Regions from separate parts of the Streptomyces sp. NPDC056296 genome, predicted to be linked through region 2. Evidence: riboswitches for the same ligand, from Rfam matches in the RefSeq annotation. Region 2 holds a riboswitch; each other region holds the start of a gene.
What was found. Region 2 has a riboswitch for cobalamin ahead of ACFCZF_RS08110 (energy-coupling factor ABC transporter permease). Riboswitches for the same ligand answer to the same signal wherever they lie in the genome.

Region 1: it holds a riboswitch for cobalamin, as region 2 does, so the genes downstream of both, ACFCZF_RS32760 (FecCD family ABC transporter permease) here and ACFCZF_RS08110 (energy-coupling factor ABC transporter permease) in region 2, are expected to answer to the same signal.
Region 3: it holds a riboswitch for cobalamin, as region 2 does, so the genes downstream of both, metE (5-methyltetrahydropteroyltriglutamate--homocysteine S-methyltransferase) here and ACFCZF_RS08110 (energy-coupling factor ABC transporter permease) in region 2, are expected to answer to the same signal.

What each region holds. Positions count from the first base shown of each region.
Region 1 is NZ_JBHJRX010000058.1:709-3,973, forward strand. Features, by position in the region: gene ACFCZF_RS32755 (ABC transporter ATP-binding protein) at 1-165, opposite strand, end outside; gene ACFCZF_RS32760 (FecCD family ABC transporter permease) at 165-1,268, opposite strand; cobalamin riboswitch at 1,370-1,505, opposite strand; gene ACFCZF_RS32765 (carbohydrate-binding module family 20 domain-containing protein) at 1,590-3,265, opposite strand, start outside.
Region 2 is NZ_JBHJRX010000008.1:143,844-147,108, reverse strand. Features, by position in the region: gene ACFCZF_RS08120 (chloride channel protein) at 1-949, shown strand, start outside; gene ACFCZF_RS08115 (potassium channel family protein) at 1,039-1,512, shown strand; cobalamin riboswitch at 1,617-1,801, shown strand; gene ACFCZF_RS08110 (energy-coupling factor ABC transporter permease) at 1,831-2,538, shown strand; gene ACFCZF_RS08105 (energy-coupling factor ABC transporter substrate-binding protein) at 2,535-2,873, shown strand; gene cbiQ (cobalt ECF transporter T component CbiQ) at 2,874-3,265, shown strand, end outside.
Region 3 is NZ_JBHJRX010000051.1:13,165-16,429, reverse strand. Features, by position in the region: gene ACFCZF_RS30925 (SDR family NAD(P)-dependent oxidoreductase) at 1-672, shown strand, start outside; cobalamin riboswitch at 737-941, shown strand; gene metE (5-methyltetrahydropteroyltriglutamate--homocysteine S-methyltransferase) at 1,106-3,265, shown strand, end outside.

The DNA.
Region 1 (3,265 bases), on a different contig from region 2:
CGTGGGACGCAGGGCCCGGTAGACGCATCGCAACAGGGTCGACTTGCCGCTGCCGTTGGGCCCGACGAGCCCCACGACCTGTCCACTGCCCGCCCGCAGTGAGACGTCCTCCAGCACGCGCGCCCCGGAGATCTCCACTGTGACGGTGTCGATGTCGATCTGCATCACACGCCTCCGAAGGTGTAGGTGCGGCGGCGCATGAGCAGGACGAAGCAGGGCACGCCGATGGCGGCGGTCAGTACGCCCAGCGGCAGCTCGGCCGGGGCGAGCACCACGCGCGACAGGATGTCCACCCAGATCAGCAGCACGGCGCCGGCCAGCGGGGCCACGGCCAGCAGCCTGCGGTGGTCCGCCCCGACCAGCATCCGGGCGGCGTGCGGAACCATCAGGCCCACGAAGCCGATCGCCCCGCTGACCGCGACCACGGCCCCGGTGACGGCGGCTGCGGTGAGGAACAGTTCCTTGCGCAGCCGCCCGGGGTCCACGCCCAGCGCGGCAGCGGTCTCGTCGCCCATGGCGAGGGCGTTCAGGCGCCGGGCCGACCAGCCGAGGTGGACGAGGCCGCCGAGTACCGCGCCCGCGGCGATCGGTACGGAGGACCAGCTCGCGCCGCCCAGACTGCCGAGCAGCCACATCACCGCGGACCGGGCCGCTTCACCGTGTTCGGCGGCGAACACCATGAACGTGGTCACGGCCGAGAACCCGTAGTACAACGCGGTACCGGTCAGCACCAGCCGGAGCGGCGTCAGCCCCCTCGGGGTCCGGGCGATCGCGTACACCAGCGTCATGGCGGCGAGCGCGGAGACGAACGCCGCCGTGGACAGCGCCCAGATACCGAGAGCGCCGAAGGCGCCGAAGATGAGCACGGCGTTGGCTCCGACGGCGGCGCCGGAGGAGATGCCGAGTACGAACGGGTCCGCGAGCGCGTTGCGGACCATGGCCTGTACGGCGACGCCGACGGATGCCAGACCGGCACCGACGACGGCCGCGAGCACGGCGCGGGGGAAGCGGAGTTCCCACACGATGGTGTAGGAGGAGACCTCGTCCGGTGCGATGGCCCCGCCGGTCAGCCCCGCCCAGAGGTAGTGCAGCGCCTCGCTCCACGAGAGCCCCGACGCCCCGATGCCCGCCCCGCAGGCCAGGGAGACGGGGAGCGCGACGCACAGGGCCGTCACGAGCAGGGGCAGCGAGACACGCTGAGGTGGTGGGGGTCCGCCGCTCGTACGTTGGTGCGGTACGACGGGTTTACGGTCGCGGAGCGTGGCCACAGGCGGATCGCTTTCGCCTCGGGCCGTGCACCTGCGTGTTCGAAGGAGCGGGCCCGGGCGCTGGGCGCCGTGCGCAGCACCTCTCGCAGTCCACGGCGATTGACAGGAGCTTCACCACCGCGGGTAATCGGGCTTACGGAACCACCCTGTTCGAGGGCTCCGCCTACCGTTGCGGGTCAGCGCCGGACTTCGACCGGACTTCCCCCGCGAGGCGCTTGCAGCTTAGCGCCTGTCCCACGCCCGCTCTCCACGGGGAAGGCACAGGCGGCTGTGGCCGTCCCCGTCGACAGAGGCGGGGACGGCCACAGGAGGCAGGCGGGGTCAGCCGCGCCAGGTGTCGTTGAGTGTGGTTTTGGTGGAGGTGACGGTCGCGGTGCGGTTGGCGCCGCTTTCCCAGGTCACGTTCCCTGCCTCGTCCTTGCGGATGTACTTGTACTCGAAGGACGTGCCCTCGGGGAGCTCCACGTCCAGTTTCCACACCGGATAGGCGGCCGGGTCGAGCTTGAGGGCGCTGCCCGGGTTCCAGTTGCCCAGTTCCGGCCTGTTGCCGGTCACGTAGATGTTCTGGCCCGGGTTGGTGGAGGCGTTGACGGCGAAGGACACGCCGGAGGTCACCGGGTCGGGGTCGGGAGCGGTGCCACCGTCGCAGTTCCGGGCGTTGACGTGCAGGGCCGCGGCCGTGTGGGCGCCGAGGGTGGCGGTGAACCGGCCGGATCCGTCGACGGTGACACCCTTGCCGGACTGAACGTCGCAGTAGTCGCCGGCGGGCAGCGACGTCTGGAACGTACGGGTCAGCGAGGAGCCCTCGTGGTTGATGGCGACGTACGCCTTGGAGCCGCGCCCGAAGGCGATCCGGTCGCCGCCGTTGTCCCACCAGTCGGTCACCGACTGGCCGCGGGCGGCGTTGCGGAAGCCGACCATGGAGGAGATCTCGCGCCAGGCGTGCTGGCACTTCCAGCCGTCGCTGTAGCAGGCGTTCACCTGGCCGCCGCTCGGCGGGCCCGCGTCGCGGTCGGAGAACTCGTAGCCGGAGTGGACGTCGGGGTTGCCGTACGGCCAGGCCAGCATGAAGACGTTGGCCAGGGTGTAGTTGGCGCCGTCCTTGTAGCTGAGGGTCTCGCCGTTGCGTTCGGTGTCGTGGTTGGCGACGAAGACGTTGGACTTGTCCGAGGGCATGTGGCCCCAGGCTTCGCCGAAGTTCTTCAGGTACGCGAGGTTCTCGCCGTTGAAGACGCGCTTGAGGTCGCGTCCGTAGCGGAATTCCTGGACGTCGCCGCTGCCGAGGTACTCGGTCGGGGAGACGGCCTCGCCGGCACCGTGGATGGCCTCGTGCTTCCAGTACACGTTCGGGTTGCTGAGGCGGGACTTGATGTCGGCCAGGTCTCCGGCGGCCATGTGCTTGGCCGCGTCGATCCGGAAGCCGTCGACGCCGAGTGACAGCAGGTCGTTGAGGTAGCCGGCGATCCTGCCCCGGACGTAGTCCTCGCCGGTGTCCAGGTCCGCGAGCCCGACCAGCTCGCACTCCTGGACGTTGAAGCGGTTGCGGTAGTCGTTGATCTGCGAGGTGCAGTTGTCGAAGTCGGGCGCCGAGTAGATGCCCGGATAGTTGTACTTGGTGTACGACGAGCCGCCGGTTCCGGTGCCGTTCCCGGCCGACATATGGTTGATGACCGAGTCGGCGACGACCTTCACACCCGCCGCGTGACACGTGTCGACCATGCTCTTGAACTGTCCGCGGTCACCGAGGCGGCCCGCGATCTTGTAGCTGACCGGCTGGTAGGAGGTCCACCACTGCCCGCCCTGGATGTGCTCCTGAGGCGGGGAGACCTGGACGAAGCCGTAGCCGGCCGGGCCGAGGGTGTCGGTGCACGCCTTGGCGACCGAACTGAACTTCCATTCGAACATCACCGCGGTGACGTCCTTGTCGCCGGGCGGGGAAGCCTGCGCCGGTACCGCGGTGGTGAGGAGGCTGCCGGCCACGCCGGCGGTGAGTGCAA
Region 2 (3,265 bases):
CCCGCTGATGGCCGTCGGCAGCGGGCTCGCCCTGCTGGCGGTGCGGCGGGCGGGGGCGGCGGGAGACCCGAGGGCGCGCGCGATCCTGGCCACGGCCGGCTCCACCGCCGCGATCTCCACCATCCTCGGCGGGCCGGTGGTCGCGGCCGTCCTGCTCATCGAGGGGGCAGGGCTCGGCGGCGCCCAGCTGGTCGCCCTGCTGCTGCCCTGTCTGCTGGCCAGCGCGGCGGGCGCCCTGGTCTTCACCGGATTCGGGGAGTGGACCGGCCTGAAGATCGGCGCGCTGGCCCTGCACGACGTGCCGCCGGGCGCCAACCCGGACGCGGGCGACTTTTTGTGGGGCGTGCCGACGGCGGCGCTGATCGCGGTGCTGATCACGCTGGCCCGCGAGCTGGGCCACCGGACCGTCTCCTGGACGCGGCACCGCACGGCCCTGCGCACCGTCGCCTGCGCCACGGCGGTCGGCGTCTGCCTCACCGCGTACGCCCTGATCACCGGCCGTTCCCCGGCGGAGGCGGCGCTGTCCGGTCAGGCGACCCTCGCCCAGCTCGCCGCGCACCCGCACGCCTGGTCGGTGGGCGCGCTGGTCGCGCTCGTCGCCTGCAAGGGGCTGGCCTGGGGCATCGCGCTGGGCAGTCTGCGCGGCGGCCCGATCTTCCCGGCCGTACTGCTGGGCACGGCGACGGCCATGGCCTGCTCCGGCCTGCCCGGCTTCGGCGCGACCCCGGCCCTCGCCCTCGGCATCTCCGCCGCGGCGGCCGCGGTGACCGGGCTGCCGCTGGCCAGCGCGGTGCTGGCGGTGCTGCTGGTGGGCGGGGACGCGTACGACCAGATGCCGCTGATCGTCACCGCGTCGGTGGTCGCCTTCGTCGTCACCCAGCTGGTACGCCGGACAGAACCGGGCGCGGGAGCGGAACCGCCGAAGGCGGCGCCGGAGACGGCACGGTGACGGAGCGCCGGGCCACCACCGCGCGGACGGACGGCGCCCGATGGCGTACCGCCTGGCGCACGGCCCGGCCCTGGCTCGCGCGGGCCGGCATCGTGGTGGGCACGGTCGTGGCCTACTTCCTCCTCCCCCTCGACCATCTCGGCCCCGGGCGTCCGGTACTGAGCTGGCTGCTGTTCGCCCTGTTGCTGACCTTCGTGGCCGTGCTGCTGCTCCGCCAGATCCGCCACGTCCTCATCGACCGCCCGGAGACCCGGCCCGGTGTGGTCATCCCCCTGCTGATCATCCTGTCCGTGCACGTCTTCTCGGCCACCTACTACGCCCTCGCCAAGCAGCCGGGCGAGTTCACGGGCCTGCGCACCCGCGTCGACGCGCTGTACTTCACCGTGGTGACACTCGCCACCGTCGGCTACGGGGACATCACCCCGCGGGGCCAGGCCGCGCGGGTCGTGACCGTTCTGCAGATCGCCTACAGCTTCGTGTTCCTCACCGCCGCCGCGACCGCGCTGAGCACACGGGCACGCGCCATGGTGGTCCGGCGCACCGAGCGGGACCGGCCCGACTGACGGCGGCCGAAGGCGCGGCGCCGGCGGCTGTTTCCGCAGCCCCGGGGCCTGTTCGCCGGACCGGCCGGACCGGAGGCCCGCTTGTCACCACCCCTGTGGGAGCACTACTGTCGCCACGCCTTGGTGAACGGGAAATCCGGTGTGATGCCGGTGCGGCCCTCGCCACTGTGAATCGGGAAGTCCGGCTCCGGCCCCAACAGGCAGCCACTGGGTTCTAGGACCCGGGAAGGCGGAGCACGGGCGGTGGTACCCGTAAGCCAGGAGACCGGCCAAGGCGCGTCGTCCATCCACGAGGTGCTGGAGAGGGTCTGCTGAGCCATGCACATAGCCGAGGGCTTTCTGCCACCGGCGCACGCGATCGCCTGGGGTGTCGCGTCCGCGCCGTTCGTCGTCCACGGAGTACGGTCACTCACCCGTGAGGTCAGGGAGCACCCGGAGAGCACCTTGCTCCTCGGTGCCTCCGGAGCCTTCACGTTCGTTCTGTCTGCCCTGAAACTGCCGTCCGTCACCGGCAGTTGCTCACACCCGACCGGCACCGGTCTGGGTGCCATTCTCTTCCGTCCGCCGATCATGGCGGTGCTGGGCACCATCACCCTGCTCTTCCAGGCGCTGCTGCTGGCGCACGGCGGGCTTACCACGCTCGGCGCCAACGTCTTCTCGATGGCGATCGTGGGCCCGTGGGCCGGCTACGCCGTCTACCGGCTGCTGCGCCGCTACGACGTGCCGCTGATGGTCGCGGTGTTCTTCGGGGCGTTCGTCGCCGACCTGTCGACCTACTGCGTCACCAGCGTGCAGCTGGCGCTGGCGTTCCCGGACCCGAGCAGCGGGTTCCTGGGCGCGCTCGGCAAGTTCGGGTCCATCTTCGCCGTCACGCAGATCCCGCTCGCGGTGAGCGAGGGCCTGCTCACGGTCATCGTGATGCGGCTGCTGGTGCAGTCCAGCAAGGGCGAACTGACCCGGCTGGGCGTGCTGTTGACCAAGGCCGGCAAGACCAGCACCGACGAGCCGGAGGCGGTGGCCCGATGAGCCGCAACGCGAAGATCAACGCCCTGCTGCTGCTCGCCGTGGCCGCGCTCGCGGTGCTGCCGCTGGTCCTGGGTCTCGGCGACCACAAGGAGGAGCCGTTCGCCGGTGCCGACGCCGAGGCGGAGACGGCGATCACGGAGATCGAGCCGGACTACGAGCCGTGGTTCTCACCGCTGTACGAGCCGCCGTCCGGGGAGATCGAGTCGGCGCTGTTCGCCGTGCAGGCCGCGATCGGCGCGGGCGTGCTGGCCTACTACTTCGGGCTGCGTCGGGGCCGGCGGCAGGGCGAGGAGCGGGCTGCCGCGGCGCCGCGGGGCGTCCCCGAAGGGGACTGAGTGCTGCCGATCGACGCGGCGGCGCACAGCAGTCGCTGGCGCCGCCGCCATCCCGTGGACAAGGCCGTGCTCGGGCTGGGGCTGACCGTGCTCGCGATCTCGCTGCCGCCCTGGCCGGGCGCGGCGCTGGTGCTGGTGACGGCGCTCGCCGTGCTGCTCGGCCCGGCGGGTGTGCCCGGGCGCCGGCTGTGGCGGGCGTACCGCGTGCCGCTGGGCTTCTGCGTGACCGGGGCGCTGCCGCTGCTGGTGCAGGTCGGGGGCCCGGACGGGTTCCTGACGGCGGCGGACGGCGGGCCGGTGCGCGCCGGTGAGCTGCTGCTGCGCACCTCGGCGGCCTCCCTCGGGGTGCTGCTCTTCGCGTTCACCACACCGATGTCCGACCTGCTGCCCCG
Region 3 (3,265 bases), on a different contig from region 2:
CACCTGGTTCCTCTTTCGCTGGATGTCACCGACCGCCAGGGCGTGTTCGACGGCGTTGAGCGCGCGGCAGGCGCCTTCGGCAGGCTGGACGTCGTCGTCAACAACGCCGGCGCGATGCTCTACGGCATGGTGGAGGAAGCCACGGAGGAGCAGATCCGGGCGCACATGGACGTGAACTTCTTCGGCGCCGTGTGGGTGGCCCAGGCGGCCCTTCCTCACCTGCGCGCCCAGGGCGGGGGCCGGCTCCTCCAGGTCACCTCGATGGGCAGCGGCGGCGGCATGGCCACCGTCGGCTTCTACGGCGCGGGCAAGGCCGCACTGGACTCGGTCAGCGAGGCGCTCGCGATGGAGGTCGAGGGGTTCGGCGTCAAGGTCACCATCGTGCAGATGGGCGGCTACGAGACCGGCCTGTTCACCGCGGGCACCACGAACACCGAACCCCTGGCGCGGTATCAGCCCCTGCGCACCGAGATGGAGGCGATGTGGGGCGACGCCGTCGCCCCGGGCCCGGAGACCGCCGCCCCGGTCATCATGGAGCTGGCCGCGCTGCCGGACCCGCCCCGACGGCTCATAGTCGGCAGCCAGTCCTTCGATCACGTACTGGAGATGGGCCGGGCCCAGGCGGATCTGTACCGGTCCTGGGAGCACCTCAGCCGAACCGCCCCTGGCTGACCGGTCCGCACGCCACGGTAGGCTGGCGAGCGCAGCTGGTTCGCCCCGTCCTCCCCCACGGCCCAAAAGGCTTGGGGGCCCTGGCGGGAGCGTCGTAAGAGGGAACCCGGTGGGAATCCGGGACTGCCCCGCAGCGGTGAGCGGGAACGACCGCCGTCATCAGCACTGGACCCGGTGAACAGGGTCTGGGAAGCGACGGCCAGTAGATGTCTCGTACGACTGAGACGTGCCCGTGAGTCCGAAGACCTGCCCGTTGCCCGCGTACGGACGACTCGTGCGCGGACATCCCGGTGACCTCGTGGGCGGGTCGGCGTACATACCAGGCGGACGACCGCGCTGTGCCGCGCGACGTCGATCCCGCCCGGTCGTCACCCCTTCGCGCTCTCGTCCCGTCCCCGGGATCTCAGGGATTCATCTCGCGAAGGAGATCTCCGTGACCAGCAAGTCCGCGGCCGCGGCAGCACGGGCCACCGTGTACGGCTATCCCCGCCAGGGCCCGAACCGGGAACTGAAGAAGGCGATCGAGGGCTACTGGAAGGGCCGCGTCACCGCCGAAGCCCTCCACTTGGCCGCCGCCGAACTGCGCGCCGCCAACTGGCGGCAGCTCGCCGAGGCCGGCATCGGCGAGGTCCCGACCGGCGACTTCTCGTACTACGACCACGTCCTCGACACCACCGTCATGGTCGGCGCGGTCCCCGCCCGCCACCGCGACGCCGTCGCCGCCGACGCGCTGGACGGCTACTTCGCCATGGCCCGCGGCACCCAGGACGTCGCGCCGCTGGAGATGACCAAGTGGTTCGACACCAACTACCACTACCTGGTGCCCGAACTGGGCCCGGACTCGGTGTTCACCGCCGACTCGGCCAAGCAGGTGGCCGAGCTGAAGGAGGCCCTCGGGCTCGGGTTGAGCGCCCGCCCGGTACTGGTCGGGCCGGTCACCTACCTGCTGCTCGCCAAGCCCGCCCCGGACGCGCCCGCGGACTTCGAGCCGCTCACCCTGCTGGACCGGCTGCTGCCCGTGTACGCCGAAGTCCTCGCCGACCTGCGCGCGGCCGGCGCCGAGTGGGTGCAGCTCGACGAGCCCGCCCTGGTCGAGGACCGCGCCCCGGCCGAACTGAACGCCGCCGCCCGCGCCTACCGCGACCTCGGCGCCCTCGACGACCGGCCGAGGCTCCTGATCGCCTCCTACTTCGACCGCCTCGGCGAAGCCCTGCCCGTCCTGGCCAACGCCCCCGTCGACGGACTCGCCCTGGACTTCACGGACGCCGCGGCCGCCAACCTCGACGCCCTCGCGGCCGTGGGCGGGCTGCCCGGCAAGCGCCTGGTCGCCGGTGTCGTCGACGGCCGCAACGTCTGGATCAACGACCTGGAGCAGTCCCTCGCCACCCTCGCCACCCTGCTCGGCCTGGCCGACCGGGTCGACGTGGCCGCCTCCTGCTCCCTCCTCCACGTCCCCCTCGACACGGCCGCCGAACGGGACACCGACCCCCAGATCCTGCGCTGGCTCGCCTTCGCCCGCCAGAAGGCGGGCGAGATCGTCACCCTCGCCGAGGGCCTGACCCTCGGCACCGACACGATCACCGCCCGACTGGCCGCGAACCGGGCCGACCTCGCCGCCCGGGTGAACTCCCCCATCACCCACGACCCCGCCGTCCGCGCTCGCGCCTCCGCCGTCACGGACACCGACACCCGGCGCCCCCAGCCCTACCCCGAGCGGGCCACCGCCCAGCGCGCCGCCCTCGGCCTGCCGCTCCTGCCGACCACCACCATCGGCTCGTTCCCGCAGACCGGCGAAGTGCGTACCGCCCGCGCCGACCTGCGCGCGGGCCGCATCGGCACGGCAGGCTACGAGGAGCGCATCAAGGCCGAGATCCAGGAGGTCATCGCCTTCCAGGAGAAGACCGGCCTCGACGTCCTCGTGCACGGCGAGGCCGAACGCAACGACATGGTGCAGTACTTCGCCGAACAGCTGACGGGGTACCTGGCCACACAGCACGGCTGGGTGCAGTCCTACGGCACCCGTTACGTCCGCCCACCGATCCTTGCCGGTGACGTCTCCCGGCCCGAACCGATGACGGTGCGCTGGACGACGTACGCCCAGTCGCTCACCTCTCGCCCCGTCAAGGGCATGCTCACCGGGCCGGTCACCATGCTCGCCTGGTCCTTCGTCCGCGACGACCAGCCCCTCGGCGACACCGCCCGCCAGGTCGCCCTCGCCCTGCGCGACGAGGTGAACGACCTGGAGGCGGCCGGCGGTTCGGTCATCCAGGTGGACGAGCCCGCGCTGCGCGAGACCCTCCCGCTGCGCGGAGCCGACCGCCCGGCCTACCTGGCGTGGGCCACCGAGGCCTTCCGGCTCAGCACGAGCGGCGTACGCCCGGACACCCAGATCCACACCCACATGTGCTACGCCGAGTTCGGTGACGTCGTCCAGGCCATCGACGACCTCGACGCCGACGTCATCAGCCTGGAGGCGGCGCGCTCCCACATGCAGGTCGCCCGCGAACTCGCCACCCACGGCTACCCGCGCGAGGCGGGCCCCGGCGTCTGGGACATCCACTCCCCGCGCGTGCCCGGCGCGGACGAGATGGCC